4 regions of the Bradyrhizobium sp. S3.2.6 genome follow, and region 4 is predicted to be linked to each of the others. Evidence: predicted binding sites of a transcription regulator. Region 4 holds the regulator's gene; each other region holds the start of a gene.

Region 1 (7,083 bases), on a different contig from region 4:
CGCCCTGGCACGCTTCGCAGCGACCGCCCTTGACGTTGAAGGAGAAGCGGCCGGGCTCGTAGCCACGCGCCTTGGATTCGGGCAGGCCGGCGAACCACTCGCGGATCGGTGTGAAGGCGCCGGTATAGGTCGCCGGATTCGAGCGCGGGGTGCGGCCGATCGGCGACTGGTCGATGTCGATGATCTTGTCGATATGCTCGAGGCCCTCGATGCGATCATGCGGCGCGGCGCCTTCGCTGGCGTTGTTCAGCTTGCGCGCGATGGCCTTGTAGAGCGTGTCGATCAGCAGCGTCGACTTGCCGCCGCCGGAGACGCCGGTGACCGCGGTGAACAGGCCAAGCGGAATCTCGGCCGTGACGTTCTTCAGGTTATTGCCGCGCGCATTCACCACCTTGATGGTGCGGCGATGGTTCGGCGGACGCCGCTCCGGCACCTCGACCTCGAGCTCGCCGGTGAGGTATTTGCCGGTGAGTGATTTCGGGTTACGCATGATCTCGGCGGGCGTGCCTTCGGCGATGATGTGGCCGCCATGCATGCCGGCGCCGGGGCCGATGTCGAGCACGTGGTCGGCGAGCAGGATCGCGTCCTCGTCATGCTCGACGACGATCACGGTGTTGCCGAGGTCGCGGAGCCGCTTGAGCGTGTCGAGCAGACGGGCGTTGTCGCGCTGGTGCAGGCCGATCGAGGGCTCGTCCAGCACGTAGAGCACGCCCGTCAGCCCCGAGCCGATCTGCGAGGCGAGGCGGATGCGCTGGCTCTCGCCGCCGGACAGCGTGCCGGAGGCGCGGGAGAGGGTGAGGTAGTTGAGGCCGACGTCGAGCAGGAAGGTGAGGCGCTCGCGGATCTCCTTGAGGATGCGGCCGGCGATCTCGTTCTGCTGCGCGTTCAGCGCCTCAGGCACCGTCTCGAACCAGGCGCCGGCGCCCTTGACCGACAGCTCCGAGATCTCGCCGATATGCTTGCCGCCGAGCTTGACGCAAAGCGCCTCGGGCTTCAGCCGGAAACCGGTGCAGGCGCCGCAGGGCACATCGTGGAAATATTTCGAGAGCTCCTCGCGGGCCCACTCGCTCTCCGTTTCGCGATAGCGGCGGTTGATGTTGGTGATGACGCCTTCGAACGGCTTCTTGGTGTCGTAGGAACGGACGCCGTCCTCGTAGGAGAACTTGATCTCGTCCTCGCCGGAGCCATGGAGGATCGCGTTCTGCGTCTTCTTCGGCAGATCCTTCCATTTGGCGGTCAGCGTGAACTTGTAGTGCTTGCCGAGCGCGGTCAGCGTCTGCGTGTAGTAGGGCGACGACGATTTGGCCCAGGGCGCGATCGCGCCCTTGCCAATCGCGAGCTCCTTGTCGGGGATGACGAGGTCCTCGTCGACATGCTGCTCGACGCCGAGGCCGCCGCAGGCCGGGCAGGCGCCGTAGGGATTGTTGAACGAGAACAGGCGCGGCTCGATCTCGGGAATGGTGAAACCGGAGACGGGGCAGGCGAATTTTTCGGAGAACAGGATGCGCTCGGGCCCACTCTTGTCGTGGATCTTTGCGGTCTTCTTTTTTTCTTTCTCTTCGGCAGGCGCGGCAGCAGCCGGTGTATCGGCATACTCGACCACGGCAAGGCCCTCGGCGAGCTTCAGCGCGGTCTCAAAACTTTCGGCGAGGCGCTGGCCGATGTCGGCGCGCACCACGATGCGGTCGACCACGACGTCGATGTCGTGCGGGAATTTCTTGTCGAGAACAGGCGCTTCCGCAAGCTCGTAGAAGGTGCCGTCGATCTTGACGCGCTGAAAGCCCTTCTTGAGCCATTCGGCGAGCTCCTTGCGGTACTCGCCCTTGCGGCCGCGCACGACCGGCGCGAGCAGATAGAGGCGGGTGCCTTCGGGCAGCGCCAGCACGCGGTCGACCATCTGCGAGACGGTCTGGCTCTCGATCGGAAGTCCGGTGGCGGGCGAATAGGGCACGCCGACGCGGGCCCAGAGCAGGCGCATGTAGTCGTAGATCTCGGTCACCGTGCCGACGGTCGAGCGCGGGTTCTTCGACGTCGTCTTCTGCTCGATCGAGATCGCTGGTGACAGGCCGTCGATCTGGTCGACGTCAGGCTTCTGCATCATCTCCAGGAACTGGCGGGCATAGGCCGAGAGCGACTCGACATAGCGGCGCTGGCCTTCCGCGTAGATGGTGTCGAAGGCGAGCGAGGACTTGCCGGAGCCGGAGAGGCCGGTGAACACCACAAGCTTGTCGCGGGGAATCTCGACGTCGATGTTCTTGAGGTTGTGCTCGCGCGCGCCACGGATCGTAATTGCGCGCAGACTCGAGCCCGCGGTCTGCTGTTGGCGCTTCGCCTTGATCACTTCATCCATCCGAGTTGCCCTCAAGGAATCCCAAAGGTGCGCGATCGCGCCGACCTAAAAGGCGCGCTTCGCCCGGAACCGGGATCGGCGCCGATGGGTATGCCGGCGAACGTAGGAAGAACGGAGACGGATTTCCAGTGGGACTTGCGAATCGTCAACGGATTGTTGGCGTGCTGGCGGGACTTGGCAGTAGGAGCTCGGCCAGAACGCCCCGCGAAAAACAAAAAGGCCGGCGCAAGGCCGGCCTTTCGTGACGATGTGACGTCGGTGGCGAAGATCAGTACTTCGCGACCACCGGGCCATTGAAGTGATAGTTCACGCCGACCTGCACGGTGTGGAAGTTGAGCGTGCCGGTGGGCAGGGTGCCCGAGAAGTAGCTCTCGCCGCCGAGGCTGCGATAGAGGTACTCGCCCTTGACCGACCACTGCGGCGCGAAGAAGGCTTCGACACCGGCGCCGACGGTCCAGCCGGAGTGCCACTTGCTGTCCGACGCGGTCAGGCCGAGTGCGGAGAGGGTGATCTTGTTGTCGATCCAGGCGTAGCCGCCCGTGCCGTAGAACAGGACGTTATTGACGGCGTAGCCGATGCGGCCGCGAACGGTGCCCATCGCGTCGGTCTTCGAGCTGGCGGTCGCGGTCACGACGCCGAAGCCGGGGACGAGGGTCGCGCCGGTCGCCGTAGCGCTGACGTCAGCCCAGGCGCCATCAGCCTCGATACCGAACACGACGTTGCCGGTCTGCCAGTTGTAGCCGGCGGTGCCGCCAACGAAGCCACCCTTCATCTTCGGGTCACCAGAGGCGGCTTCCCAAGCGCCGCCACCGACGATACCGAGGTAGAAGCCGGTCCAGTTGTAGACCGAGGCCACGGCGACCGGAGCCTTGGTGTAGGGCCGAGCCGCCAGATCGGCAGCCGAAGCGGCGCCAGTGAGGGCGAGCAGACAGGCCGAAGCCAACAAAATCTTCTTCATATTCAACAATCCCAGTCCCAGTTTCTGTTTTGGGCTTCCGTGCGTCGGAAGCAGCATCGGACGCTGTTGTCCAACTTGGGTCGGCTTACATCATTGAAGCCGCAAGTTGTGTCTCTCAAAAGTCACAACAGATGCAAAATGTAATTGCCGCTGACCTATAGTTCCCTCCGGGGGAACTCGCAGCAAAAAAGGCCGGCGCGAGGCCGGCCTTCCATCTCCCAATGAAATCAGGGGATATCAGTATTTTGCGATGATCGGGCCGCCAAAGCGATAGTTCAGGCGGACAAGACCCATATCCACATTCTGGCTGATGCGGTCGGTCTGGAATGCAATGCCCCCAGGTGCATTGAGGGTAAGCGTCCGATTGCCCAGGAAGATGTGGTCGTACTCGACGCCCACCGACCAGTTCTGGGCGAAGCCGAACTCCAGGCCGGCGCCGACCGTGCCGCCCCAGCGGGTATCGCTGGTGGACGCGAGCAGAGCGCCAGCGCCGACGAAGCCGGGCGCGGTGTAGACGTTGAACTTGTCGGCGACCACGGCACCGCCGCCCTTCACGTAGAACAGCACATTGTTCCAGGCATAGCCGACCTGACCCGTGAACAGGCCGAAGGCGTCGATCTTCGAGCGGTTGCGCTGGGCCGGGAAGAGAACGCTGACATTGTCGCCGGAGAAGTCGGCCCAGTTGCCCTGGCCTTCGAGGCCGAACACCCAGTTGGCGGATTGCCAGCGATAGCCGACCTGGCCGCCGACCGTGCCGCCGGTGGCGTTGTGGCAACCCTCCCCGCCCACGAGCGCGCCGCCGCCGAAGACAACGCTGTCCCAGCATTTGTGGCTCGAGCCGCCACCGCCGTTGATGCCGATGTAGAAGCCGCTCCAGTCGTAGATGGCGGCGGCCACCGGCGGCGGCGCCTTGGTGTAGGGACGCGCCGCAAGATCCGCTGCACTCGCCGGTGCAGACAGGCCGAACGCAACGATACCAATTGTGCCAAACAGAATTTTCTTCATTGCAGTCTCCCCAGTGTCGTCCGCTTCAATAATCCCGAAGCGTTCAATCAGGCGCGACGCCCATAAGAACCAATTCCGAGGCAACCGTAGTGCAATCTGGAGGTCGAGTCCGTCGCCGGAATGCAACAGTCATGGGTCAATTGAAGTGCACCTAACTTGATGAATGTTAAGCGCTTTTCATGCCCTGACGGAACTCGGCAGGGTTCCAATTCATCGCACGATGAATAGCTGCCCCTGGGTAGCGGCGTGCGCGCGTGTTCGGGGTCAAATTCCGCAGGAACAAATCTGGAACAGATGCTCGGCTGATGCTATATGTGGGGATAACCAAGGGCGCGGCGGGTCGATCGGCGCTCGTAAGCGTATAGGGTCGGCCCAACAGGCGGCAGTGCGGGCGCGCCTTTTAAATTCAGCGGCATTCGGAGTGGAGAGCGGCGATGGCGGGAAGCGTCAACAAGGTCATTCTGGTCGGAAATCTCGGCAAGGATCCGGAAATCCGCCGCACCCAGGACGGGCGGCCGATCGCGAATTTGAGCATCGCCACCTCGGAGACCTGGCGCGACAAGAACAGCGGCGAGCGCAAGGAAAAGACCGAGTGGCATCGCGTCGTGATCTTCAATGAAGGGCTCTGCAAGGTCGCCGAGCAGTACCTGAAGAAAGGCGCCAAGGTTTACATCGAGGGCGCGCTCCAGACCCGCAAATGGACCGATCAGGCCGGCGTCGAGAAGTACTCCACCGAAGTCGTGCTGCAGGGCTTCAACTCGACGCTGACGATGCTGGACGGCCGCAGCGGTGGCGGGGGAGGTGGCAGCTTCGGCGACGAGCCGGGCGGCGATTTCGGCTCCTCCGGTCCCGTCAGCAGCGCACCGCGCCGCCAGGTTGCCGCCGGCGGCGGTGGTGGCCGCAACGACATGGACGACGATATCCCGTTCTGAGGCGTCCGGCTCCAAGCGAGGACGCGCCCCATGAGCCTCGCGCCATTGCTCGATGCCGCTCCGGCGATCCCGCTGCATGCCTTCGCGGCGATGGCGGCCTTCGTGCTCGGTCTCGTCCAGTTCGCCGCGCCCAAAGGCACACTGCCGCATCGGACATTCGGCTGGATCTGGGTGGCGCTGATGGCCGTGGTGGCCGCGTCCTCGTTCTGGATCCACCAGATCCGCATGGTCGGGCCGTTCGGCCCGATCCACCTGCTGTCGATCTTCACGCTGGTGATGCTGCCGCTCGCGGTGTGGCGGGCGCACACCCACCGCGTGACCGATCACCGCCGCATCATGATCCTGCTGTTTACCGGCGCGCTGGTCGTGGCTGGCCTGTTCACGCTGGTGCCCGGGCGCATCATGCACCAGGTGTTTTTCGGGGCATAACTGGTGGTTCCAGGCGGCTCGTTCCGGCGCCACTGACGACGATGGCGAGAAGCGCGTAAGTCTCTGGAAAAACAAACGGAAAAACCGCTTCCCAAGGGCTCGCAAGAGTGGTTATCAGAGCCTCGATACGCTATATGATTCCCAGATAAAAACTCACCGGATTCTCCCTTGGCCGACGACGACAACAAGAAGCCCGGCGACGAGCCGGAGCGCTCGGATATTCGCCCCGTCTCCATCTTCGAGGAGATGAAGAAGTCGTATCTCGACTACGCCATGAGCGTGATCGTGGCGCGCGCGCTGCCCGATGCCCGCGACGGTTTGAAGCCGGTTCATCGCCGCATCCTGTACTCGATGCATGAGCAGGGCCACACGCCCGACAAGAAGTACGTCAAATCCGCTCGCGTGGTCGGCGACGTCATCGGTAAGTATCACCCGCACGGCGACCAGTCGATCTATGACGCCATGGTCCGCATGGCGCAGGACTTCTCGATGCGCGTGCCGCTGATCGACGGCCAGGGCAATTTCGGCTCGGTCGACGGCGATCCCCCGGCGGCCTACCGTTATACCGAAGCACGGCTGACGAAGGCGGCGCTCGCTCTGCTGGCCGATATCGACAAGGATACGGTCGACTTCCAGCCGAACTACGACAACAACGAGACCGAGCCGTCGGTTCTTCCGGCCAAGTTCCCGAACCTTCTCGTCAACGGCGCCGGCGGCATCGCCGTCGGCATGGCGACCAACATCCCGCCGCATAATCTCGGCGAGGTCATCGACGCCTGCGTCGCGTTGATCGATAACCCCGCGCTGACCATCGACGAGCTCATCAACATCGTGCCGGGACCGGATTTCCCGACCGGCGGCATCATTCTCGGACGAGCGGGCATCCGCGCCGCCTATCACCTCGGCCGCGGCTCGATCGCCATGCGCGGCAAGGTCGCGATCGAGACCATCCGCAAGGAGCGCGAGGCGCTCATCATCACCGAGATTCCCTACCAGGTGAACAAGGCGACGATGGTCGAGCGCATCGCCGAGCTGGTCAAGGAAAAGAAGATCGAGGGCATCGGCGACCTGCGCGATGAATCGGATCGCGACGGCTACCGCGTCGTCATCGAATTGAAGCGCGACGCCGTGCCGGACGTGGTGCTCAATCAGCTTTACAGATTCACGCCGCTGCAGACGAGCTTCGGCGTCAACATGGTGGCGCTCGACAGTGGCCGTCCGCGGATCATGCATCTGAAGGACCTGCTGGCCATCTTCGTCGACTTCCGTGAGCGGGTCGTCACGCGCCGCACCAAGTACCTGCTCGCCAAGGCGCGCGATCGCGCCCACATCCTGGTCGGCCTGGCGATCGCGGTCGCCAATATCGACGAGATGATCCGCGTCATCCGGACCTCGCCTGACCCGACCAC
Region 2 (7,083 bases), on a different contig from region 4:
CGCGAGCCGGACCGCGCGCTCGATCGCCTCGTGACCGGTCGCCAGCGGCTCCTCGCCGATCGCGCCGCTCTCTTCCAGAATGTCGGGCAGCCGTGCATCGTCCTCGTCGTCGCCGCCCATGGTGGCGGGATCGAGGTCGGGCGGCGCCGTCTCCTGGGGCTGTTGGAGCGGGGCGTCGGCGGTCGCAACTCGCGGCGATTTGCGCGCGCGTGCGTCGTCCGGATCGTCGGTGGAATCGTGAACCATGGTGCGAATTTAGGCGCTGGGGGAGCCGATTTGAAGTTCCGGCCGTGCCGCACGCACAGAATGGCAGCGCAGCTCCCGGTAACGCTTCCTTAAGTCTGTTAACAGCGCGGTAACGGGTCTTAACAGCCCTTTAACTTAAAACTCTCGATAAATCTTACGCGAAAAAGTGGTGGTTCCGTAACCATGCGGTCTGGCCTTGCGCGGCGGTGCGGGCCTCGCACCCGGTTGCGGCAGTTGCGTTGGAGTGTGTGATGAAGGGGCTCGTTGTGGGCGCAGCCGCGTTGGTTGCAGCCGGCTGGGCGGCTTCGGCAGGGGCCGCCGATCTCAGTTACGGGCAGCGTGCGCCCTATACGGTCAATCAGCCGCTCAATGGCTACAGCTGGGCCGGCCCGTACCTCGGCGCCAATCTCGGCTATGAATGGGGCTCGGTGAGCAACACGCCCGTGAAGCCCTCCGGCTTCGTCGGCGGCGTGCAGGCCGGCTACAATTTCCAGAACGGCCCGTGGGTGTTCGGTGTCGAGGGCGACATCCAGGCCGCAGGCGCCGACGACACTTTTGCACCGTGGAAGTTCTCCAATCCCTGGTTCGGCACACTGCGTGGTCGCGCCGGCTATGCCTTCAGCAACATCCTGTTCTACGGCACCGCCGGCCTCGCCTTCGGCGAGCTGCGCGCGCAGACCTTCGGCTGGACGGAATCGCACACCACCGCCGGCTGGACCGCCGGCGTCGGCGCGGAAGTCGGCTTCGCGCCGAATTGGAGCGCGAAGCTCGAATATCTCTACATCGATCTGTCGTCGAGCCAGTTCGCAATTACAGGCGTGTCAAACGGCTATAGCGCCAGCGTTGTTCGCGCAGGCGTGAACTATCACTTCTGATAGCCAAATAAGAAAATACCGGACTACAGCCTCCCGGCCGCTCGCGGCCGGGACTTTTTTGCGCCAGGCTTCTTGGGGCAGGTTCGCTACGAAAGGATCACGAGATTGACCGCCTTCGGCCCCTTCCCCTTCTTGTCCGGTTCGACTTCGAATGTGATACGCTGTCCTTCGGCAAGGTCCTTCAGTCCCGCCCGCTCAACCGCGGTGATGTGAACGAAGACATCGCGACCGCCGTCGTCCGGCTTGATGAAGCCGTAGCCGCGCTCGCCGTTGAAGAACTTAACCGTTCCCGTATTGGCCATCGGGAAACTCCCCCTCATTGCTCCTCCGTCGCAACGCAGACGCGCGTCGCGACATGACCGGGCATCACGTAGCCCGGGAGAGCTGGCCATCCTTGGGCAGACCCTTCGGTCCGACTGGATCTTTGTTAGGCCTTCACTCCGCCGCAACCATTCGCGGAAGCGGAACGTAAAGCCAGTCACGCCAACAGCATAATACGGTTCTTTGCAGATTGACTACCGCTACTGCATCTTTTTCCCAAGAATGGCGGCGCTTTAGGGGTAAGGCTTTGGTACTTCCAATCGGAATCTGGCAGCGCCGCCTTGGCCGAGCGGCATTTCCAGCTCGGGCAGGATCGTCTTGAGCTCGCCCTGCAGCGTATAGGGCGGATTGACGATCAACAGCCCGGCGGACGTGAGAGGTGCGCCGTCCATCTGCGGCGCGGCGCTGAATTCGAGCCGCAGACATTTTCCCGGAGTCTTTGCTGCAGCCGCGGTCCGCGCCACCAGTTGCGCCAGCGCGTCGGTGGCGCGCCGGCTCTTGGCGGGATACCAGATTACATAGATACCGGTTGGCCATTTCGCATAAGCGGTGGAGAAGGCCTCGCCCAGTCTCTCGAGCTCGTCTTTGGTCTCAAACGGCGGGTCGATCAGCACGAGCCCGCGCCGCTCCTTCGGCGGCACGAACGCGGGCAGCGCCATCCAGCCGTCGAGATCGACCACGCGGGCCTGTTCGTCCCGCCGCAACACGCCGATCAGCGCCTTGCGTGCCTTCGGCTCGAGCTCGCAGGCCACAAGGCGATCTTGCGGCCGCATCAGGCCGCGCGCGATCAAGGGCGAGCCCGGATAGGCCTTGAGCTCGCCCTTCGGATTGAAGGCGCGGACGATGTCCATGTACGGCTTGGTCAGCGCGACGGTCTCGTTCGAAAGGCGCGCCTGCATCAGCCGCGCGATCCCCGTCAGCCACTCGCCGCTGCGGCGGGCCTCGTCGCTGTCGAGATCATAGAGGCCGGCACCCGCATGGGTGTCGATGACGCGGAAGGCGGCCGGCTTGTCCTGCAAATAGGTCAGGATGCGCGCCAGCACGATGTGCTTGATGACATCGGCGAAGTTGCCGGCGTGAAAGGCGTGGCGATAGTTCATGCAAGAGCACTACGCCACGCGATGGCTTGAGCAAAGAGGCACGACAGCCTGAACTACCCACCCCTGATCGGCGGCATCGTCACCTGGTCGCGGCGGCAGGCGCGGCGGTCGAGTTCTTCGCAGGCGCGGAACTGCAAATCCTTGCTGAGGCAGATGCGGACCTCGGAGAGCCGGGTGCGGTTGCAGGTGACCGAGACGGCTGCGTTGCTCAGGCCCGGATTGGCCTTGACGAAGGCTTCTTCCACCTCGCCCGGCGCCACGGTCTTGGCCTGCGACAAATCGAGATATTCGGCCGGAATCTTGATCGCGGCGCGCGCCCTGCGGATCGTCTCGAAGTAGTTGCGGTCGGTCAGCCCCGAGCAGGTGCCGTGCTTGTCCCATTCGTTGAAGATCAGCCCCGGCGCCGGCATCAGATCGAGCATCGAGGAGACGATGTTGCGGTTCAGCCGCGGCGACGGCCGCTGGCAATATTCCGGAAAGCCGTTCTCATATTGCGGCCACAGCCCGTGCACCACGAAGGAATAAGGCCGTCCCTCGCACTGGATATTCGAGCGCCCCCCGCCGCGGCCGCGCTCGGCCGCTTCCTCACAGAAGGACGGTGACCAGGATAGCGACAGCACATAGAAATCGAATTCGCCCGGCGCGTTCTGCCGTTTGTCCTGCGCCTTCGCGCCGCCGGCCAGCGCGATCAGCCCCGCGGCAAGGGTCAATGAGATCACAAGGCGGGAGAGCGAATGCAATCTAAAATGAAACATGGCGACGTCCCTCAACTAGACTGTGCAATAAGCCTAGCAGGCAACAAGAACATTTCAAGAACAAAATTCAGGCGGCCGTCGATCGGCGGCTGGATCGGTTCGAATCAGGGATCTTCGACTTAAGGCTTGGCGGCGCGGCAGGCCGGATTGTAGGCCCAGTTGCGATCGAGCCCGACCACGCACCATTCCACGCCCTGGCCGTAACCGGCAAAGCCGCCGTCCTCGACGATCGAGAAGTGCACCCTGCGCATCTTGCCGTCGTTGAGCATGGCCTCGCCGGTGCAGTAGCGGCGCGGAATGTTGTCGGACGCCCAAGGCCGGAACGCGGTCTCGTGAACGGCCGAAAAGCCCTCGATCTTCAAAGGCGAATTCCAGAACGAGCTTTCCTTCTCCCAGAACTGGTTCGCGATCGTCGGCAGTGCCTTCTCGCAATCGGCGACGTTGCCGTCATAACGGGGCCCGCTCAGCCAGAAATTCAGCTCCAGCGGATTGGCGGCCCTTGCCTCACCGAGCGACAGCGCTCCGAACATGAGGCCGAGAACGGCGGCAAGGCGAAGCGATTTCAGGGAGGTTGAGGCGCGCATGGGCAATCCAGACAGCATGATCCGCGAAGGCAGGACGGTGACGCGAAGGGCGGGAGAGGTCAAGTGCAGCGCGGCAACACTCGGCCACGAGTTGACCATAAGGTCGCAGCCAACGGCCTATCCGTTCTTTTCACCGGCGGTCCGGCACCGTAAAGTGCTGCCAGCCAATCGGAGTGACGGGAATGCGAATCATTGCGGCCGCGGGCCTTCTTGCCTTGGGGATCATGGCGAGCCAGTCGGCGCGCGCCGACATCCTTCCGGTGCCGCCCTTCAAGGGCAACGACACCGGCGGTATCATCGCCTATTCCATGGCGACGCAGACCGATGCGCGCCAGGTCGCGGTGGATCATTGTGCGCGCTACGGCAAGGTGGTGAAATTCCTCGCCGTGCAGGCCTACGAGGGCGGCTACCTCTCCTTTGCCTGCCGCTGGGTGCCTTATGGCGCCGCCGATCGTCCGATCCGCACGCTCTACTGACTCGTTTCGGGACGCCAGAGGTTGCGCACGACATCTCAGCCGGAGTCCCTCGCATGACGCGCAAGCTTGCTTTGCTCGGATCAGTCGCTTGTCTCGGGTTGTCGGCGGTTAGCGCCTCGGCCGACGATTTGCCGGTACGCAAGGCCGGTCTCTGGGAATTGAAGATGGTCAGGACCGGCTCGGCGATGCCGGAAATGACCATGCAGCACTGCACCGACGAGGCTGTCGACAAGCAGATGAACAGCAACATCTCGCCGATGGCCAAGCAGGCCTGCTCCAGGCAGGACGTCAAGAAGACCGCGACCGGCTATGTCAGCGATTCCGAGTGCAGCGTCGCCGGCATGTCCACGACTTCGCACGCCGAGATCACCGGCGATTTCAATTCGGCCTACACGGTGAAGACCTCGTCGCATGCGCAAGGTGGCGCGGTCGGCGCCGCGGGGCGTGACTCCACCATGACGCTCGAAGCGAAATGGCTCGGCGCCTGCAAGCCGGACCAGAAGCCCGGCGACATCGTGATGCCCGGCGGCTTCAAGATGAACGTCCGCGATGTCGATAAGCTGAAAGCGCTGCTGCCGAAGTAGGCGGGGGGCTGCTGCAGCTACACCGGAATCCGCACGCTCGCCCTTAATCCGCCCATCGGGCTGTCGCCGAGCGTGATGTCGCCGCCATGCGAGCGGGCAATGTCGCGGGCGATGGCTAGGCCTAAGCCCGTGCCGCCTTCGTCCTGGTTGCGGGCGTTGTCGAGCCGCAGGAACGGCTTGAACACTTCCTCGCGCAGATGGACGGGAATGCCGGGGCCGTCGTCGTCGACGGTCACGGTGAGGTAGCGGTGATCGCGCTGGCCGGAGATGGCGATCGCCTTGCCGTAGCGCGCCGCATTGGTGACGAGATTGGCGAGGCAGCGCTTGAACGAGGCCGGCTTCACCGTCACCACGGGCAGGCCGCTGAATGTCACGGTCGCGATGTGGCCGTGGCGTTCGGCATCGCTGCGCAGCTCCTCGAGTGCCTGGGCCATGTCGGTCGGCTGCGACTGCTCGCCGGAATCGCCGCGGGCGAACGCAAGGTAATCCTCAAGCATCATCGACATCTCGTCGACGTCCTTGCGCATGCCCTCCATCTCGGGGCTGTCGCCGATCAGCGCCAGCTCGAGCTTGAAGCGGGTGAGGATGGTGCGCAGGTCGTGGCTGACGCCGGCAAGCATCGCGGTGCGCTGCTCCATCGCACGTTCGATGCGCGACTTCATCTCGAGGAAGGCGCCCGCCGCGCGCCGCACCTCGCGCGCGCCGCGCGGCCTGAAGTTCGGCGCCTCGCGGCCCTTGCCGAAACTTTCCGCGGCGTCCGCAAGCCGCAGGATCGGCTTGATCTGGTTGCGCAGGAACAGCACCGACACGATCAGCAGGATCGACGATGTCCCGACCATCCAGAACAGGAAGATTTCCGAGTTCGAGGCGTAGGCGGCGCTGCGCTGCGCGAACACGCGCATCACGGCATCGTCGAGCTGGATGCGGATCTCGACGAGGTTGGAGCGGCCGACCGTATCGATCCAGAACGAGCGCCCGATCTGGCGGCCGAGCTGCACCGACAGCGTCTGGTCGAGCAGCGAGAAGAACGGCTTTGGTCCCGGCGGCGGCATGTCGCCGGCCGGCAGGAAGTCGACGACGAGACCGAGGCGCTGCTGCGCGATGCGGCGGATCTGGTCGCGGTCCTTGTCCTGCGGATAGCCCTTGTAGACGTCGATCAGCCCGGCGATGTCCTGCACCACCGCGGCCGACAGCCGGCGCGTCACCGTGTTCCAGTGCCGCTCCATGAACACGAAGGCGACGACCGATTGCAGGATCACCATCGGCACGATCATGATCAGCAGTGCGCGGGCATAGAGGCCGGTCGGCATCCAGCCCTTGAACGCGTTGCCCATCCAGCCATTGGCGGCAGAGACGCGTCCGGCGGCGCTCTTGAGCAGCGTCAGGCCGGTATCGATCGTGCTCATCGGTCGTGCTTCACTGCTTTTATGGCGAGGCTACCAGCCGATAGCCGATGCCGCGCACCGCCTGAAGGAACAGCGGATTGGCGGGATCGGTTTCGATCTTTCGCCTGAGGCGGTTGATCTGCACGTCGACGGCGCGCTCGTTGACGCTGCCATTGCCGGTCAGCGCACTGCGTGGCACGGTCTCGCCCGGCGTCTCCGAGAGAATCCGCAGCATCTCGCGCTCGCGGTCGGTCAGGTGGATGACCTCCTCACCCTGGCGCAACTCGCCGCGATCGAGATGGTAGACGTACGGACCGAATGCGATCTTCTCGACCGTCACGGCCTGCGCCGGCGGCGCGGCGCGCTTGAGGATGTTGTTGATGCGCAGTGCCAGCTCACGCGGCTCGAACGGCTTTGCCACGTAATCGTCGGCGCCGATCTGAAGACCCTCGATGCGGGCCTCGGCTTCATGGCGCGCCGTCAGCATCACGATCGGGACCGAAGAGGACGTGCGGATGAAGCGGGCGAGATCGAAGCCGGTCTCGCCGGGCATCATGACGTCGAGGATGAGCAAGTCGAAATGCAGGCCCAAAAGCTTTGAACGCGCATCACCCGCGCTTGAAGCGGTGGTGACGCGATAGCCTTCGGCCGCGAGGAAGCGCGACAAGAGATCGCGGATGCGGCGATCGTCGTCGACCAGCAGAAGATGCGGGGCGTCGTCAGCCGGTTCTACCGGCGGACGGGCGAGCGTGGCAGC
Region 3 (7,083 bases), on a different contig from region 4:
AACACCTATTGGGAGATGTGGGGCCTGCCGATGTTCGATCTCCAGGACGCCGCCGGTGTGATGATGGAGCTCGCCGAGTGCCGCAGGGTCTATGGCGACCGTTACATCCGCATCAGTGGCTTTGACTCCAGCCATGGATGGGAGTCGGTGCGCATATCTTTCCTGGTCAACCGCCCGCCGCAGGAGGCTGAATTCGAGCTGGTGCGGCAGGAGGTTGGCGGCCGCGCGATCCGGTACAGCACCATACGCAAGCCGGCTGCCCACGCCTCGCAATAGCCACTCCCTTCCGCGCGGAGCACTCCCTGCTCCGTATCCTTGGCGGACCACTGCTTCGCCGCTCCCCTCGCGGCGAAGCTCTTTTCTTCGAGGTGCCCATGCTCGACGTTCCCCATGCAACGGCCGCCGAAGGCGGTGAGACCCAATTCGATCTCCGCAAGGAGGCCGAAGCGGCCGGCATCACCGACACGCTGCAACAGCTCGATCAGGAGCTGATCGGCCTCCGCCCGGTCAAGAACCGGGTGCGCCAGATCGCCTCGCTGCTGCTGATCGAGCGGATCCGCCAGCGTGCGGGCCTCGCATCGGCACCACCGACACTGCACATGTCGTTCACCGGCAATCCCGGTACCGGCAAGACCACAGTGGCGTTGCGCATGGCAAAGATCCTGCACGGGCTCGGCTTCGTGCGGCGCGGGCAGGTGATCTCGGTGACGCGAGACGATCTTGTCGGGCAATATATCGGCCACACCGCGCCGAAGACGAAGGAGATCCTGAAGAAGGCGATGGGCGGCGTGCTCTTCATCGACGAGGCCTATTACTTGCACCGGCCCGACAACGAACGCGACTACGGCCAGGAGGCGATCGAGATCCTGCTCCAGGTGATGGAGAACCAGCGCGAAGACCTCGTGGTGATCCTCGCCGGCTATGGCGAGCGCATGACGAGCTTCTTCGCCTCCAATCCCGGCTTCCGCTCGCGCATCGCCCATCACATCGAATTTCCGGATTATGCGGAAGCCGAGCTGCTGGTCATCGCCGAGCTGATGCTGAGGGAGCGCGGCTACCGCCTCTCGGTGGCTGCGCGCGAGGCCTTCGAGAAGTACATCGCGTTGCGCCGGACCCAGCCGTTCTTCTCCAATGCGCGCTCGATCCGCAACGCCGTCGATCGCATTCGCCTGCGGCAGGCCGATCGCCTGGTGTCGGATCTCGACCGCATGCTCGACGTTGCCGCTCTCGAGACGATCGATCCCATCGACGTCCTGGCGAGCCGTGTCTTCAGCGGCGGGGCAGATGCGCGGAGTGCAAAGACATGACCAGGGAGATCATTATCGCCCCCTCGATCCTTGCGGCGGATTTCGCGCGCCTCGGCGAGGAGATCGCAGCGATCGATGCGGCCGGCGCCGACTGGATCCACTGCGACGTCATGGACGGCCACTTCGTGCCGAATATCAGCTTTGGCGCAGATGTCATCAAGGCGATCCGTCCGGCGACGAAGAAGGTCTTTGACGTGCATCTGATGATCGCGCCTGTCGATCCCTATCTGGAGGCGTTCGCGAAGGCGGGGGCCGATGTCATCACCGTCCATGCCGAGGCGGGCCCGCATCTCGACCGTTCGCTCCAGGCGATCCGCGCACTCGGCAAGAAGGCAGGCGTCAGCCTGTGTCCGGCGACGCCCGAGAGCGCGATCGAATATGTGCTCGATCGTCTAGATCTTGTGCTGGTGATGACGGTCAACCCTGGCTTCGGCGGCCAGTCTTTCCTCGAATCCCAGCTCGAGAAGATCAGGCGCATTCGAAGCATGATCGGCGAGCGGCCGATCCGTCTCGAGGTCGATGGTGGCGTCACGCGGGACAATGCCGCTGCGGTTGCCGAGGCCGGCGCGGATACGCTCGTGGCGGGTTCCGCGGTTTTCCGCGGCAAGAGCAATGCCGATTATGCCGCCAACATCGCGGCCATTCGCGTTGCCGCGGAAGCCGCCCGGGTTCCGAAACTGCAGGATCATTCCGCGCTGCCGATGCGTGCAGGAGAAGGCGGGCGCATCCGGTAGATTACGGAGGCGCTGCGCGCAACCGCGACGTGTTCCCTGGGTCTTACGGAGGCTCGCCGCGGAAGCTGCTCGCCAATGCCGCCTCCGCGCTGTGTCGCGCCGGTGGTCGCGGAAGGGGTGGAGACGGAGGCGCAGCGTGCCCTCCTGGAACACGAGGGCTGTGGGGAGATGCAGGGCTATCTCATCGGGCGGCCCGAACCGATCGAACAGTATTGCGATCTGATCGGCATCAACGTCGAACGCCGCCGCTACGCCTTGAACCCATCGCAGCTTCCAGGCTCGGTTCGCCCGATAGGAACCAATGGGCGTCTGCAGGTTTTCTGAAAATTAACCCAGGTTAAGCGGGCCGTGGGCGCAAGAAATGTTTTGCATAACCGCCATCGGCCTGACGCAAATCAGGGTAATAAGCCTGTGTGAATGCGAGGGAGGGTCTCATGGAGAACGTACGTCGCTACCGCGCGCTGGCGTCCCTCTGTCGCCAGCAGGCGGCCTATCGGCCGCTCCAGAACTGGCAGCTGCTCGGCCAGGCCGAACATTTCGAATATCTTGCCGAGATCGCGCTGAAGGCGCATTTCGACGCGTGCAATGCGCAACGCGAAGACGACGCCATTGCAGCTGCGGCATGGGAGCGCCCCGCCGCGGCTTAGAGCGCTCTAACTGCAATTCCTCAACGGGCTGCTCGCCGGGCTTTCATTGCGCAGCGCGACGTCCGTTTCGAGAATCTGGCTTGCGGCCGCCGGCCGCACTTTCTTTGCCAAGATTTAATCGCGTGGACGGGACGCCGTAAGGTGACGATGTCCATGTTGGGTGCAAGGCGACTTACCCAACATGGACATTTCAACATGATCGATCGCGTCAATTCCGACACCACCAAGAGCCGTACAATTCTGAAGCCGCGCCGGCTTGCGCTGCTTGGCACCGTGGCCGCACTTGGCGTGGCCGTGCTGGCTGCGTCTCCCGCTTCGACGCCGTTCGGCGTGAACTCCCTGATTGCGCCTGCGCAGGCAGCTGAAAGCGCCGCGACGCCGCCGGGCTTCGGCGACCTCGTCAGCAAGGTCAAGCCCGCCGTCATCTCGGTGCGCGTGAAGATCGACCAGGACAACGACAAGAGCGCGATGCTGCAACAGAACCGGATGGATTCGGATGAGGATTCTCCGTTCGACCAGTTCTCGCGGCAGTTCGGCTTTCCGGGCGGCATGAACGGCATGCCGCGCCAACGTCACCAGGTGGTCACGGGCGAGGGCTCAGGCTTCTTCATCTCGGCCGACGGCTATGCCGTGACCAACAACCACGTCGTCGACCATGCACAGTCGGTGCAGGTGACGACGGACGACGGCACGATCTACACCGCGAAAGTGGTCGGCACCGATCCGAAGACCGATCTCGCGCTGATCAAGGTCGAGGGCAAAAAGGACTTTCCGTTCGTGAAATTCTCCGACCAGAAGCCGCGGATCGGCGACTGGGTGGTTGCTGTTGGCAATCCCTTCGGCCTCGGCGGCACCGTGACGGCCGGCATCGTCTCGGCCAGCGGCCGCGACATCGGCAACGGTCCGTATGACGACTTCATCCAGATCGATGCGCCCATCAACAAGGGCAACTCCGGCGGTCCGGCCTTCGACATGAACGGCAACGTGATCGGCGTGAACACCGCGATCTTCTCGCCCTCGGGCGGCTCGGTCGGCATCGGCTTCGATATTCCGTCCTCGACTGCAAAGCTCGTGGTCGCGCAGTTGAAGGACAAGGGTGCTGTCACCCGCGGCTGGCTCGGTGTGCAGGTGCAACCGGTGACGGCGGAGATCGCCGACAGCCTCGGCCTGAAGGCGGCGCGCGGCGCAATCGTCGATAACCCGCAGGATGGCAGCCCGGCGGCGAAGGCCGGCATCGAGGCGGGCGATGTCATCACTGCCGTCAACGGCACCGCGATCAAGGACTCCCGCGATCTCGCCCGCACCATCGCCACGCTGGCGCCGGGCACGTCCGTGAAGCTCGATGTCGTCCACAAGGGCGACACCAAGACGGTGACGCTGGCGCTCGGCGAACTGCCTACCGAGCGGCAGGCCCAAGGAAGCGGCAACGCTGACGACGGCAAGACGCAGCAGGCCCCCGGCACGCCGCGCCTCGGCCTCAGCCTGGCGCCCGCTGGCGACGTCCAGGGCGCAGGTCAGAAGGGCGTCGTGGTCACGGAGGTCGACCCGCAGGGACCGGCGGCGCAGCGCGGCATCCAGACCGGCGACGTCATCCTCAATGTCGGCGGCAAGGCAGTCGCCACTGTCGGCGACGTCCGCTCGGAGCTGGCGCAGGCCAAATCGTCCGGCAAGAACAGCGTGCTGCTGCAGGTGAAGAATGCGGAGGCGACCCGGTTCATCGCGGTGCCGCTCGCCTGATCTGATCACGCCTCTTGGTCTCGACGGCAAATTCAAAAGGCGGCCTGCGGGCCGCCTTTTTCGTGCGCGCCTTCCGAGATACCCACAGGCCGCCGATAACATTCTCGTTAACGGCAGCAATGATGACGGGTTCGTCCGAAAAAGCCGCGTTCACTCGTCAGACTTTGAGATCGCGTGTTGTGCTTTGGCGGCAATGACGGCGCCGAGGCAAATTGCAGGAGTGGAACTTCGGACCTCCGGCCGCTTTGTGGAACCGGCCGGTGGTTCGCATTTGATCGGTGCCGACATGGATCGATTGAAGCTCTCGCTGAAGCTTGCGCTGCTCGCGGCGCCTCTATTGCTGTCGACCGGAAGTGCCATGGGGCGCGATGATGGCCGCTTCACCGATTCGCCGCTAAAACCCTGGTTCGACAGCCTGCGCAGCCATCTCGGTCCATGCTGTTCGGACGCGGACGGCGTTGCCGTGGCCGATCCTGACTGGGACTCGCACAACGGGCACTACCGAGTCCGGCTTGATGGGGAATGGGTCGAGGTCCCCGACGAAGCTGTGATCACCGAGCCGAACCGCGCCGGTCGCACCATGGTCTGGCCGGTCAAGACGGCGTTCGGCGTTTCGATCCGCTGCTTCATGCCCGGCACCATGATCTGACGCCGATCGGCGTCACCGCTTGGCGGATTTGCGCTTCGAGCTCTTCTTTGTCGTCTTCTTGGACGCCTTCCGTTTCGAAGCCTTCTTCGGGACCTTCTTGCCCTTCTTGCGCGCTTCCGAGAGGCCGATCGCGATCGCCTGCTTGCGGCTCTTCACGCGTCCGCCGCGACCGCTCTTCGCAGTCCCCTTCTTGTAACGCCGCGTCTGGCGCTCGACATCACTGCTGGCGCTGCGTGAGTAGCTGCGCTTCTTTGCCTTGCGTGCCATCAACTCTCTCCCTTGGCCTCCCCTTGGCCTCGGAAGAGAACAGGAGTGCTGACCCAACGTTCCAAAGGCGCCGGCCGCGAGCCTTAGAAGGAGTTCGCGAGCTCGATCTCCGCTTCCAGCACCTGGATGCGGCGCGCGGCTTCGGTAGAGGACAGACTGCGATCGTATTGCGCGGGTTGGTAGGCCTCTTCACTCAGCCGCTTCAGTCGCAGCCCCTGCGCCCGGGTCATCTGCTCCATGAGGAAAACCTTGGCGTCGTATTTGCCCTGAACCTGCATGTCCGCTCTCCATTCTGAATTCATGGTCTGACTATATGTTCTTATTTTGTTCTAACAAGCCTCTAACTAGTCAAGGACAACAGAATCAATGAAATTCGACGTAAAATCAGTGCCTTGAGGCTGGAGATGGCCGATGTCGAGGCGGCCGTACGCGATCTTGTCGATCGCGATGCGACTACACCGAGCGGGCGCAGGCACAGATGGATCTGCGCCGGAAAATCAATCTGTTGATCGGCGAATGGAAGGCCGCTGGCGGTGGCAAGGTGTTGATTTGAGGCGGGCCGGCCGGGATGCTTTGACCCACGCACCGACCGTGTGGCCCTGAGAGGATGTTCGATCATCCAAGAACAGGCCCCGCTCTGGCGAAGCCTGTTCTCTGGCGAGCTTACTTGGTGTTGCCCGGGGCGCTCTTGTTGTTCGTCATGGTGCCGCCCTGGTCAGAGCCGCCCTGACCGGAGGTGTCGCTGCCCTTGGACTTCGTGTTGGCGCCTGTCGTTTGCGAGGACGAGGTCGATGATTCATGCTTGGCCTTGTGTGACTTGGCCTGTGCGGCGAAGGGCGCGGCGGCGAGGCCGGTTGCCAACATCACGGCGAGAGCGAGCTTGGTCGTGTTCATGCGCGGGAACTCCCTGAGTTGAATTGACGCAGGCACCCAACCGCTATTTGCCGCGGGAGTTCCGAACAATACGTCGCATTGCGCCTCACGCGCGCTTCAAGATTCCTTGTCCTCGTTGAGGATGAGCACGACGCCCGTCAGGGCGGCACCGATGGCAAACGTCGTCACCATCGTGCCGACAAAGACCAAGGCTGCCGCACGGCCGCCGTGGTTCAGCAATTCTGCGACCGCAGGATTGACCAGAATGAGCGCGAGCGTGAAGGCCAGACCGAGTGCAGCGCCCATCATCGCATGCGTCATCAATTTGATGACGCCGGTGGGAGAGATCAGACTTGGCGACCTATTTGGCGACTTTTTTGCGCGCATGGAACTGCCGATCGATCTGTCATGCAAACGCGTGCCGCAATCGCGGGTTCCAATGCGCATGAAGGAATTGTCATCTGCCGCTTCATCCGACGTTCATGCCGACTTTGCGAAGATGAACGCCATCAACACGGGAACATTCGATATGGGCAAGGTGGTCTTTCTCTATCGCTCGCTGGCCTACCGTAACGCGGCGGCCGACATGTTGCGCAAAGCACGCAAGCTGCCGCGCGGTGCGGAGCGCAGCGCCGCCCGCCGCTACGCGACGGCGTTGCGCGATCTCGCGCGAACGGAAGCCTGGCTCGAAGGGCGTGTCGCCGATGAACCGCAGCCGATGTTACGGCTGAAGGTCGCTGCGTCGCGCTAACCCGACGCGCGCTGAAGTTCGGGAGAGGTGCTGGGCTCGAACTTGTCCTGCACCGCCGATGTTGCCGCGCTCTTGCGCGTCAATGGCACATCAAGGCGGCACAACAAGCCCTCTGGAC
Region 4 (7,083 bases):
TGTCGCCGGCTGGGACGATCCGCGCATGCCGACCATGGCGGGGATGCGCCGCCGCGGCGTGCCGCCGGCGGCTTTGCGCGAATTCGTCAAGCGCATCGGCGTGGCCAAGGCCAACAGCGTTGTCGATGTCGGCATGCTCGAGTTCTGCATTCGTGAGGAACTGAATCGCACGTCGCAGCGGCGCATGGGCGTGCTGCGGCCGCTCAAGGTGGTGATCGAGAACTATCCGGAAGGGCAGACCGAGGAGCTCGAGGCGATCAACCACCCCGACGACGCTAGCGCGGGCACGCGCAAGATCACGTTCGGCCGCGAGCTCTATATTGAGCAGGACGACTTCATGGAGAATCCGCCCAAGAAATTCTTCCGCCTGTCGCCGGGCAACGAGGTGCGGCTGCGCTACGCCTATTTCGTCAAGTGCACCGGCGTGATCAAGAACGACGCCGGCGAAGTGGTGGAGCTGCGCTGCACCTACGATCCCGCGACCAAGGGCGGCAATGCGCCCGATGGCCGCAAGGTCAAGGCGACCATGCACTGGCTGCCGGCGGCGAGTTCGGTGCCGGCGGAGATTCGCATCTACAACCAGCTGTTCGCCAATCCGAGCCCGGACGCCTCGAATTTCGCGGCCGACCTCAATCCGCAGTCGCTGGAGATCCTCGCTGATGCCCGGATCGAGGCATCGGTTGCGGAAAGCAATTCGACCGAGCCGATGCAGTTCGAGCGCCAGGGCTATTTCGTGCGCGACAAGGACTCGACGCCAGGCAAGCCGGTGATTTCGCGCACCATCGGCCTGCGTGACACGTTCGCAAAGGAAGTCGCCAAAGGCTGACGGGGGGTAGGGCATATGAGCGAAGCCGACGCCATCGTTTCCGCCATCATCGCGAAATGGTGCGCCGGCTTCATGCCTCGTCACGCGCGCCGTTGATCTGACCGGGCACACGGCATCGTCATTCCGGCGAGGCAACGAACGCGTCCCCTGCGCGTTGTGTGGGTCCCCAATTGAGGATCTCCCATGCAGAACATCGCAGAGCATATGGAAGTCATCGGCGCCGACGGCGTCCACATCGGCACCGTCGACAAGGTCGAGGGTCATCGCATCAAGCTGACCAAGAAGGACAGCGGCGAGGGCAGCCACAAGGGTCATCATCATTTCATCGACAAGGGTCTGGTCGCTGATGTCGAGGGCAACAAGGTCCGGCTGTCGGCCAAGGCGGATGTCGCCGTGACGATGGAAGAGGAAAAGTAGGGCCGCGGCCCCTTCGTTCCTGATCCGTACCGCTATTCGCACCGCTGCACGTTCCGGTAGCCTCTGCGCCAGTCGCGTATCGCAGGGTTGCTAAGGAATGGCGGAGCTTGGTCGGCCGCAGCGGGTCTCGCAGGGTATCGCCGGCGCGCCGATTGCAGGGACTTGGCCAACCGGCCGGACCGCGTCGGCGGGCGGCTTTGTGCCGGCGGGCTTTGACGTTTGGCCCGCGATCGTCGGGCGGCTTCGCGAATGGGCCAAGGCCGAAGCCGGCGCCGGGCGACTGTTTCCCTGGGTGCCGATCGCCTTCGGCTGCGGCATCGCGCTCTACTTCGCGGCCGATCATGAGCCGGTGCTGTGGGTCGTTGCCACGACGACGGTGGCGCTGGCGCTCGGGACGGTGTTGTTGCGGCGGAGCCGGTGGTTTGCACCGGCGATCATGATCGCGGCGGTCGCGGCCGGCTTTGCCATGGCAACCTGGAAGACGGCGCGCATCGCCCACACGGTGCTCGCAAGGCCGCTTTATTCGGTGTCGCTGTCGGGCTTCGTCGAGACCCGCGACATCCGCGAACGCACCGACCGTTTCGTGCTGCGCGTCACCGCGATGGAGGCGCAGCGCAGCGACGTGAAGCTGGAGCGCGTCCGCCTCTCCGTGCGCAAGGGGACGGCGCCCGACGTCGGCAGCTTCGTGCAGCTGAAGGCGCGGCTGATGCCGCCGCTCGCGCCGTTGCGGCCGGGCAGCTACGATTTCTCGCGCGACATGTTCTTCCAGGGCATCGGCGCCTCCGGCTTCGTGATGGGAGCGATCACGGCCGTGGCGCCGTCCGATGCCGGCGGCCTGCAACTGCGCTATGCGGCGGTGATGCAGGGCCTGCGCGATGCGATCGACGCGCGCATCCGCGCCGTGCTCGACGGCGACAACCGCGCGATCGCGACTGCGCTTTTGACTGGCCGGCGTGATGCGATCACCACGCCCGTCAACGATGCGATGTTCATCTCGGGCCTCGGCCATGTTCTGTCGATCTCCGGTTACCATATGGCCGTCGTTGCCGGCGTCGTCTTCTTCGCGGTTCGCGCGCTGCTGGCGCTGATCCCCGGGCTGGCGGTCGGCTTCGCCATCAAGAAATGGTCGGCCGCCGCGGCGCTGGTCGCGTCCGCGTTCTATCTGCTGCTCTCGGGCGCGGAGGTTGCGACCCAGAGGTCGTTCTTCATGACCGCGGTGGTGCTGATCGCTGTCATGGTTGACCGCCGCGCCATCACCTTTCGCACGCTGGCGGTGGCAGCGCTGATCGTGCTCGCGGTCGCGCCGGAAGCGTTGGTGCATCCGAGCTTCCAGATGTCCTTTGCGGCAACGCTCGGCCTGGTGGCGCTGGTGCAGATCGGCATGCCGAACCTGTTTGCCTCGCCCGATCACTCGACAACCGCGCGCATCGCGCTGTGGGGCGGCCGCGAGATCGCGATGCTGTTCATGGCCTCGATGATCGCGGGGTTTGCGACCACGCCCTATGCCGCCTTCCATTTCCATCGCGTCACGCCCTATGGCGTGCTTGCCAATCTCGGCGCGATGCCGGTGGTCTCGGCGCTGGTGATGCCGGCCGGGCTGTTGGGATTGCTCGCGGCACCGTTCGGGCTTGACCGCGTGTTCTGGTGGTTGATGGGGATCGGTATCGACTGGATGGTGGCGGTCTCGCGATGGGTCGCGGCGCTGCCCGGCGCGATCGGCCACGTCAGTGCCTTCGGCACTGCGCCGCTGATCGCGGCGAGCCTCGGCCTCGTCCTGATGGGACTGCTACGCACGCCGCTGCGCTGGTCGGGCGCGTTCGTGCTCGTGGCGGCAATCGTCTGGGGTCTGTCGGTCCGGCAACCCGACATCCTTATCGCCGGTGACGGCCAGAGCGTTGCCGTGCGGGGCAGGGACGGGCAGCTGCACCTGATCAGGACGAGCAAGGACAGCTTTCTGCTCAAGGAGTGGCTCGCGGCCGATGCCGACTCTCGCGATCCCGGCAGCGTCGCGCTTGCCGATGGTGTGTCGTGCGACGAGTCAGGCTGCGTGACGCCGCTTGCCGACGGACGCATCGTTGCGCTGGCGTTGCGCATTGACGCGCTGGGAGACGATTGCAGCCGCGCGGCACTGGTGGTGACGGCAAGGCCCGCGCCGCCGGATTGTGGTGCGATGGTGGTCGATCGGCCACGTCTCGTGCGTCAGGGCGCGCTGGCGCTGACGCCGCGTGGCGACGGCTTTGCGATTCAGGCGGTAAAGGCGAGGGGCGCAAACCGCCCCTGGTCGCCGGCGGCGGCCGGCGATGGAGATTTCGAACAGACCCTCATGCCGCGGTCGGCAGCTCCGCGCTCCAAAGACGCAACGCCGTCTGACGCCGACCTGCAGGCCGATGACTGAGATCGACGGCTTAGCCGATCGGCAGGCGCGGGGACGTGGAGCGGCTGTCGGCGACCTGCGGCTTGTGCTCGCGCTCGCCGAGCGGCTGGGTCACGGGCAGTTGCAGCACGGTTGCGCGCTGGCCTTCGACCAGTTGCGTCACCAGGACGTATTTGCCGTCGGGGAATTCGATCGCGTCGTGATGGCGGTCGGGAATATGCGGATCGACCTTGCCGAACTTGCCGACGCGCGAGTTGATGGTGCGCGTCCAGATCCAGCGATTGTCGTAGCGGACGTTGTCGGCGAAGGCGAGCTCCGTTCCCGGTAGCAGGCAAACCGCGACGGACATGTCGGCTTCGGAGGCGAAGCCGCGCGTCGAGGTGCCGCGGAACGTTGTCGTGACGATCGTCTCGCCAACTTCTGCGGGACGCGTCGCGACGGCATGCAGGCTATAGTCACACATCGGGTGCTCCTCAATCAGGATAGAGCACCCGCGCCTCTGTCTCGGAGGCGCAGGCCCCTATCAGAGTGGAAGCTCATCTTATGCTTGTTTGTGGGCAAATCTGCGGCTCGCATCAGCAGAGCGCGATCACATTATCTTTTTCAAATGCACGAGGAACAAAGCCTGCTCCCGCGCATTCGGTGAGCGCGTTGCTTCAGCGGCCGGCTGGCGCTGACCAGCCCGAATATTGCCAAGCCGGCTGCGCGACGGCGTTACGGGCATTGCGGAATTGCTCGGTCGTTGCGCGCGGTGCTTTGCGAGCGTGGTGCTGCGGCTGCGCAGCCAAGGCTTGCGAGCCCAAGGCTTGCGAGCCCAAGGCTTGCGACCCCAAGGCTTGCGACACTAAGGCCTGCGACGCTGATACTGCGATCAGCGTCATCGTGACGGTGCTCAAAATGATCTTGCGCATGTTGGTCTCCTCGGTCTGGCAAAGGCCCTGCGAAGCAATGCGTGCTTCGTTGCGGCGTGCCGAGGATGTAGCGCTGGAGAAGGGGCCGGATAATCTGTGCAAAACCAGAAAGACTACCCAGCCGGAGCGGACAATCGTCCGCTCCAATCGTTGATTGCGCTCGCCGATAGCGACGCGATCAGTACTTCCGGTACAGCCCGATCAGCTTGCCCTGGATCTTGACCCGGTTGGGCGGCAGGATGCGAACCTCATAGGCCGCGTTGGCCGGCTCGAGCGCGATCGAGGCGCCGCGACGGCGGAAACGCTTGAGTGTCGCTTCCTCGTCGTCGATCAGGGCGACCACGATGTCGCCGGTATCGGCGCTCTCGTTGCGCTGGATCAGCGCCATGTCGCCATCGAGAATGCCGGCCTCCACCATGGAGTCGCCGCGCACTTCGAGCGCGTAGTGCTCGCCCGAGCCGAGCATGTCGGGCGGGACGCTGATGGTGTGGCTGCGGGTTTGCAAAGCCTCGATCGGCGTGCCGGCCGCGATCCGGCCCATCACGGGCACTGCGACTGGACGCTCACCCTCGTCGGCCGGCAGGCTCGACGCCGGGCGCACCTTGCCGAGATTGCCCTCGATGACGCTCGGCGTGAAGCCGCGGCGGCTGCCAGCGGCGGCCTGGAGTTCGGGCAGCTTGATCACCTCGATGGCGCGGGCGCGGTTGGGCAGGCGGCGGATGAAGCCGCGCTCCTCGAGCGCAGTGATCAGGCGATGGATGCCTGATTTCGAGCGCAGATCGAGCGCATCCTTCATCTCGTCGAAGGAGGGCGGCACGCCGCTTTCCTTCAGGCGTTCACTGATGAACCGCAGGAGCTCGTACTGTTTGCGCGTTAACATCTCGACCAAAATCCCCCGGTTGATGTCGTTCGATTCCGAGACGCTGAAGTCAGCAATAAGCCGCTACACGCTCGAAACAAATCATGAACGGACACTATATGTTCGATACATGTTCCGCAACTGCTTAATTTACCGTGAACGCGGCAAAGTTCGCGGAACGGTTGCGAACGCCGCGCTCAAACGAGCAGTCGCAGCACCTCGCAGGGCGCTCCCGCTTCGGCCCTCGGCGCGAACGGGGCGCGCACGAGAAGTGCCTGTGCCGCAGCGAGATTCGCAAGCAGCGAGGAGTCCTGGTGATTGACGGGAAGGGCGATCAGCGTGCCGTCATCACGCACATCCAGGCGGGCGCGCAGATAGTCCTCGCGCTGGTCATTGGCGCCGACGTCGCGGCCGAGCACGGCGCGTTCGCGGCGGTGATGAACCATCGAACGGCCCGACAACGCACGAATCAGCGGCACCATGAACAGGAAGGCGCAAACGTAGGATGACACGGGATTGCCGGGCAGGCCGATTACGCGCATCGCCCCGAGCTGCCCGTTCATCATCGGCTTGCCCGGCCGCATCGCGATTTTCCAGAACGCCATCGAGGTGCCTTCGTCGCGGAGCGCCTGCTGCACCAGATCGTGGTCGCCGACCGAAGCGCCGCCCGTCGTGATCAGGATGTCGGCGCCGGATTCGCGCGCGCGGCGGATGCCGGCGGTGGTGGCGGCAAGCGTGTCGGCGGCAATCCCAAGGTCGATGGTGTCGGCCCCCTCGCTGCGAGCGAGCGCATGCAGGGCGTAGCCGTTGGAATAAACGATCTGGCCATGACCAGGCGTCGTGCCCGGCATCACCAGCTCGTCGCCGGTGGCAAGAATCGCGACCTTCGGACGGCGGCTGACCGCCAATTGCGGGTGGTTCATGCCGGCGGCGAGCGCGAGGTCGCGCTCGGTCAGCCGCGCGCCTTTGCGCAGCAGCACGTCACCCTCGCGGAAGTCGATGCCGGCAGGGCGGATGTGCCGCCCGGCGATGGCGGCCTCCTTGATCGCGATGCGCTTGCCGTCGGCGACGGTGTCCTCCTGGATCACGACCGCATCGGCGCCGTCGGGAACGACACCGCCGGTGAAGATTCGTACGGCTTCGCCGGCGCCGACAGTTCCTGCAAACGGACGGCCGGCAGCGACCTCGCCAATGACGTTGAGCTGCGCATCGACCCTGGCGGCGTCGGCCGCGCGGACGGCATAGCCGTCCATCGCGGACATCGCCAGCGGCGGCTGCGTCCTGCGCGATGCGACGTCGCGCGCGAGCACGCGGTGGAAGGCCGCATCGAGCGCGACCGATTCCTCGGGCAGCGGGTCCGCACCGGCGAGCACGGCAGCGAGCGCATCGGAAACCGGCATGAGGGCCACGGCTGAAAGCTCCTGCTTGGCAACGCGACAATCTGGTCGCGGCCAGCGTTCTAGCCGACTGGGGCCGTTGAGGCAAAACGGATGTGCATACGCACGGATGCAGCTATTTCTGGAGCAAAAGCCGCACCAGCTCGGCCTGTCGCCCCACGCCGGTCTTGTCGAAGATCTTCGACAGATGGCTGCGCGCGGTTCCGTCCGCGATGCCGAGCCGTTCGGCCGTGGCTTTGCGGCCGCCGCCCTTGACGATCTCGAGCGCGAAGGCCGCTTCGGCACGGGTCAGGCCGTAA

What was found. The regulator LexA, encoded in region 4, represses DNA repair genes until DNA is damaged. The targets are predictions, from matches to a motif close to TGTTCNNNNTGTGTTCNG.
Region 1: the regulator LexA is predicted to act here: its motif matches at 2,447-2,464, upstream of uvrA (excinuclease ABC subunit UvrA).
Region 2: the regulator LexA is predicted to act here: its motif matches at 3,343-3,360, upstream of ABID58_RS13465 (ribonuclease T2 family protein).
Region 3: the regulator LexA is predicted to act here: its motif matches at 5,656-5,673, upstream of ABID58_RS24065 (DUF3072 domain-containing protein).

What each region holds. Positions count from the first base shown of each region.
Region 1 covers NZ_JBEPOS010000012.1:31,738-38,820, forward strand. The annotation lists gene uvrA (excinuclease ABC subunit UvrA) at 1-2,350, opposite strand, end outside; gene ABID58_RS21170 (outer membrane protein) at 2,619-3,308, opposite strand; gene ABID58_RS21175 (outer membrane protein) at 3,546-4,313, opposite strand; gene ABID58_RS21180 (single-stranded DNA-binding protein) at 4,748-5,245, shown strand; gene ABID58_RS21185 (DUF2306 domain-containing protein) at 5,276-5,674, shown strand; gene gyrA (DNA gyrase subunit A) at 5,843-7,083, shown strand, end outside.
Region 2 covers NZ_JBEPOS010000005.1:259,796-266,878, forward strand. The annotation lists gene uvrC (excinuclease ABC subunit UvrC) at 1-246, opposite strand, end outside; gene ABID58_RS13450 (outer membrane protein) at 498-1,121, shown strand; gene ABID58_RS13455 (cold-shock protein) at 1,208-1,423, opposite strand; gene ABID58_RS13460 (23S rRNA (adenine(2030)-N(6))-methyltransferase RlmJ) at 1,676-2,542, opposite strand; gene ABID58_RS13465 (ribonuclease T2 family protein) at 2,596-3,297, opposite strand; gene ABID58_RS13470 (hypothetical protein) at 3,417-3,881, opposite strand; gene ABID58_RS13475 (hypothetical protein) at 4,064-4,357, shown strand; gene ABID58_RS13480 (DUF3617 domain-containing protein) at 4,411-4,941, shown strand; gene ABID58_RS13485 (ATP-binding protein) at 4,959-6,347, opposite strand; gene ABID58_RS13490 (response regulator) at 6,367-7,083, opposite strand, start outside.
Region 3 covers NZ_JBEPOS010000015.1:24,909-31,991, reverse strand. The annotation lists gene ABID58_RS24105 (ribulose bisphosphate carboxylase small subunit) at 1-276, shown strand, start outside; gene cbbX (CbbX protein) at 375-1,307, shown strand; gene rpe (ribulose-phosphate 3-epimerase) at 1,304-2,041, shown strand; partial or broken gene ABID58_RS24090 (hypothetical protein) at 2,141-2,365, shown strand; gene ABID58_RS24085 (hypothetical protein) at 2,476-2,688, shown strand; gene ABID58_RS24080 (Do family serine endopeptidase) at 2,884-4,425, shown strand; gene ABID58_RS24075 (hypothetical protein) at 4,712-5,074, shown strand; gene ABID58_RS24070 (DUF6496 domain-containing protein) at 5,087-5,341, opposite strand; gene ABID58_RS24065 (DUF3072 domain-containing protein) at 5,425-5,619, opposite strand; gene ABID58_RS24060 (hypothetical protein) at 6,005-6,235, opposite strand; gene ABID58_RS24055 (hypothetical protein) at 6,332-6,601, opposite strand; gene ABID58_RS24050 (hypothetical protein) at 6,660-6,965, shown strand; gene ABID58_RS24045 (sensor histidine kinase) at 6,962-7,083, opposite strand, start outside.
Region 4 covers NZ_JBEPOS010000028.1:77,372-84,454, reverse strand. The annotation lists gene ABID58_RS32955 (glutamine--tRNA ligase/YqeY domain fusion protein) at 1-826, shown strand, start outside; gene ABID58_RS32950 (DUF2171 domain-containing protein) at 1,010-1,243, shown strand; gene ABID58_RS32945 (ComEC/Rec2 family competence protein) at 1,341-3,638, shown strand; gene ABID58_RS32940 (hypothetical protein) at 3,649-4,080, opposite strand; gene ABID58_RS32935 (hypothetical protein) at 4,274-4,528, opposite strand; gene lexA (transcriptional repressor LexA) at 4,707-5,408, opposite strand; gene ABID58_RS32925 (molybdopterin molybdotransferase MoeA) at 5,585-6,796, opposite strand; gene ABID58_RS32920 (helix-turn-helix transcriptional regulator) at 6,900-7,083, opposite strand, start outside.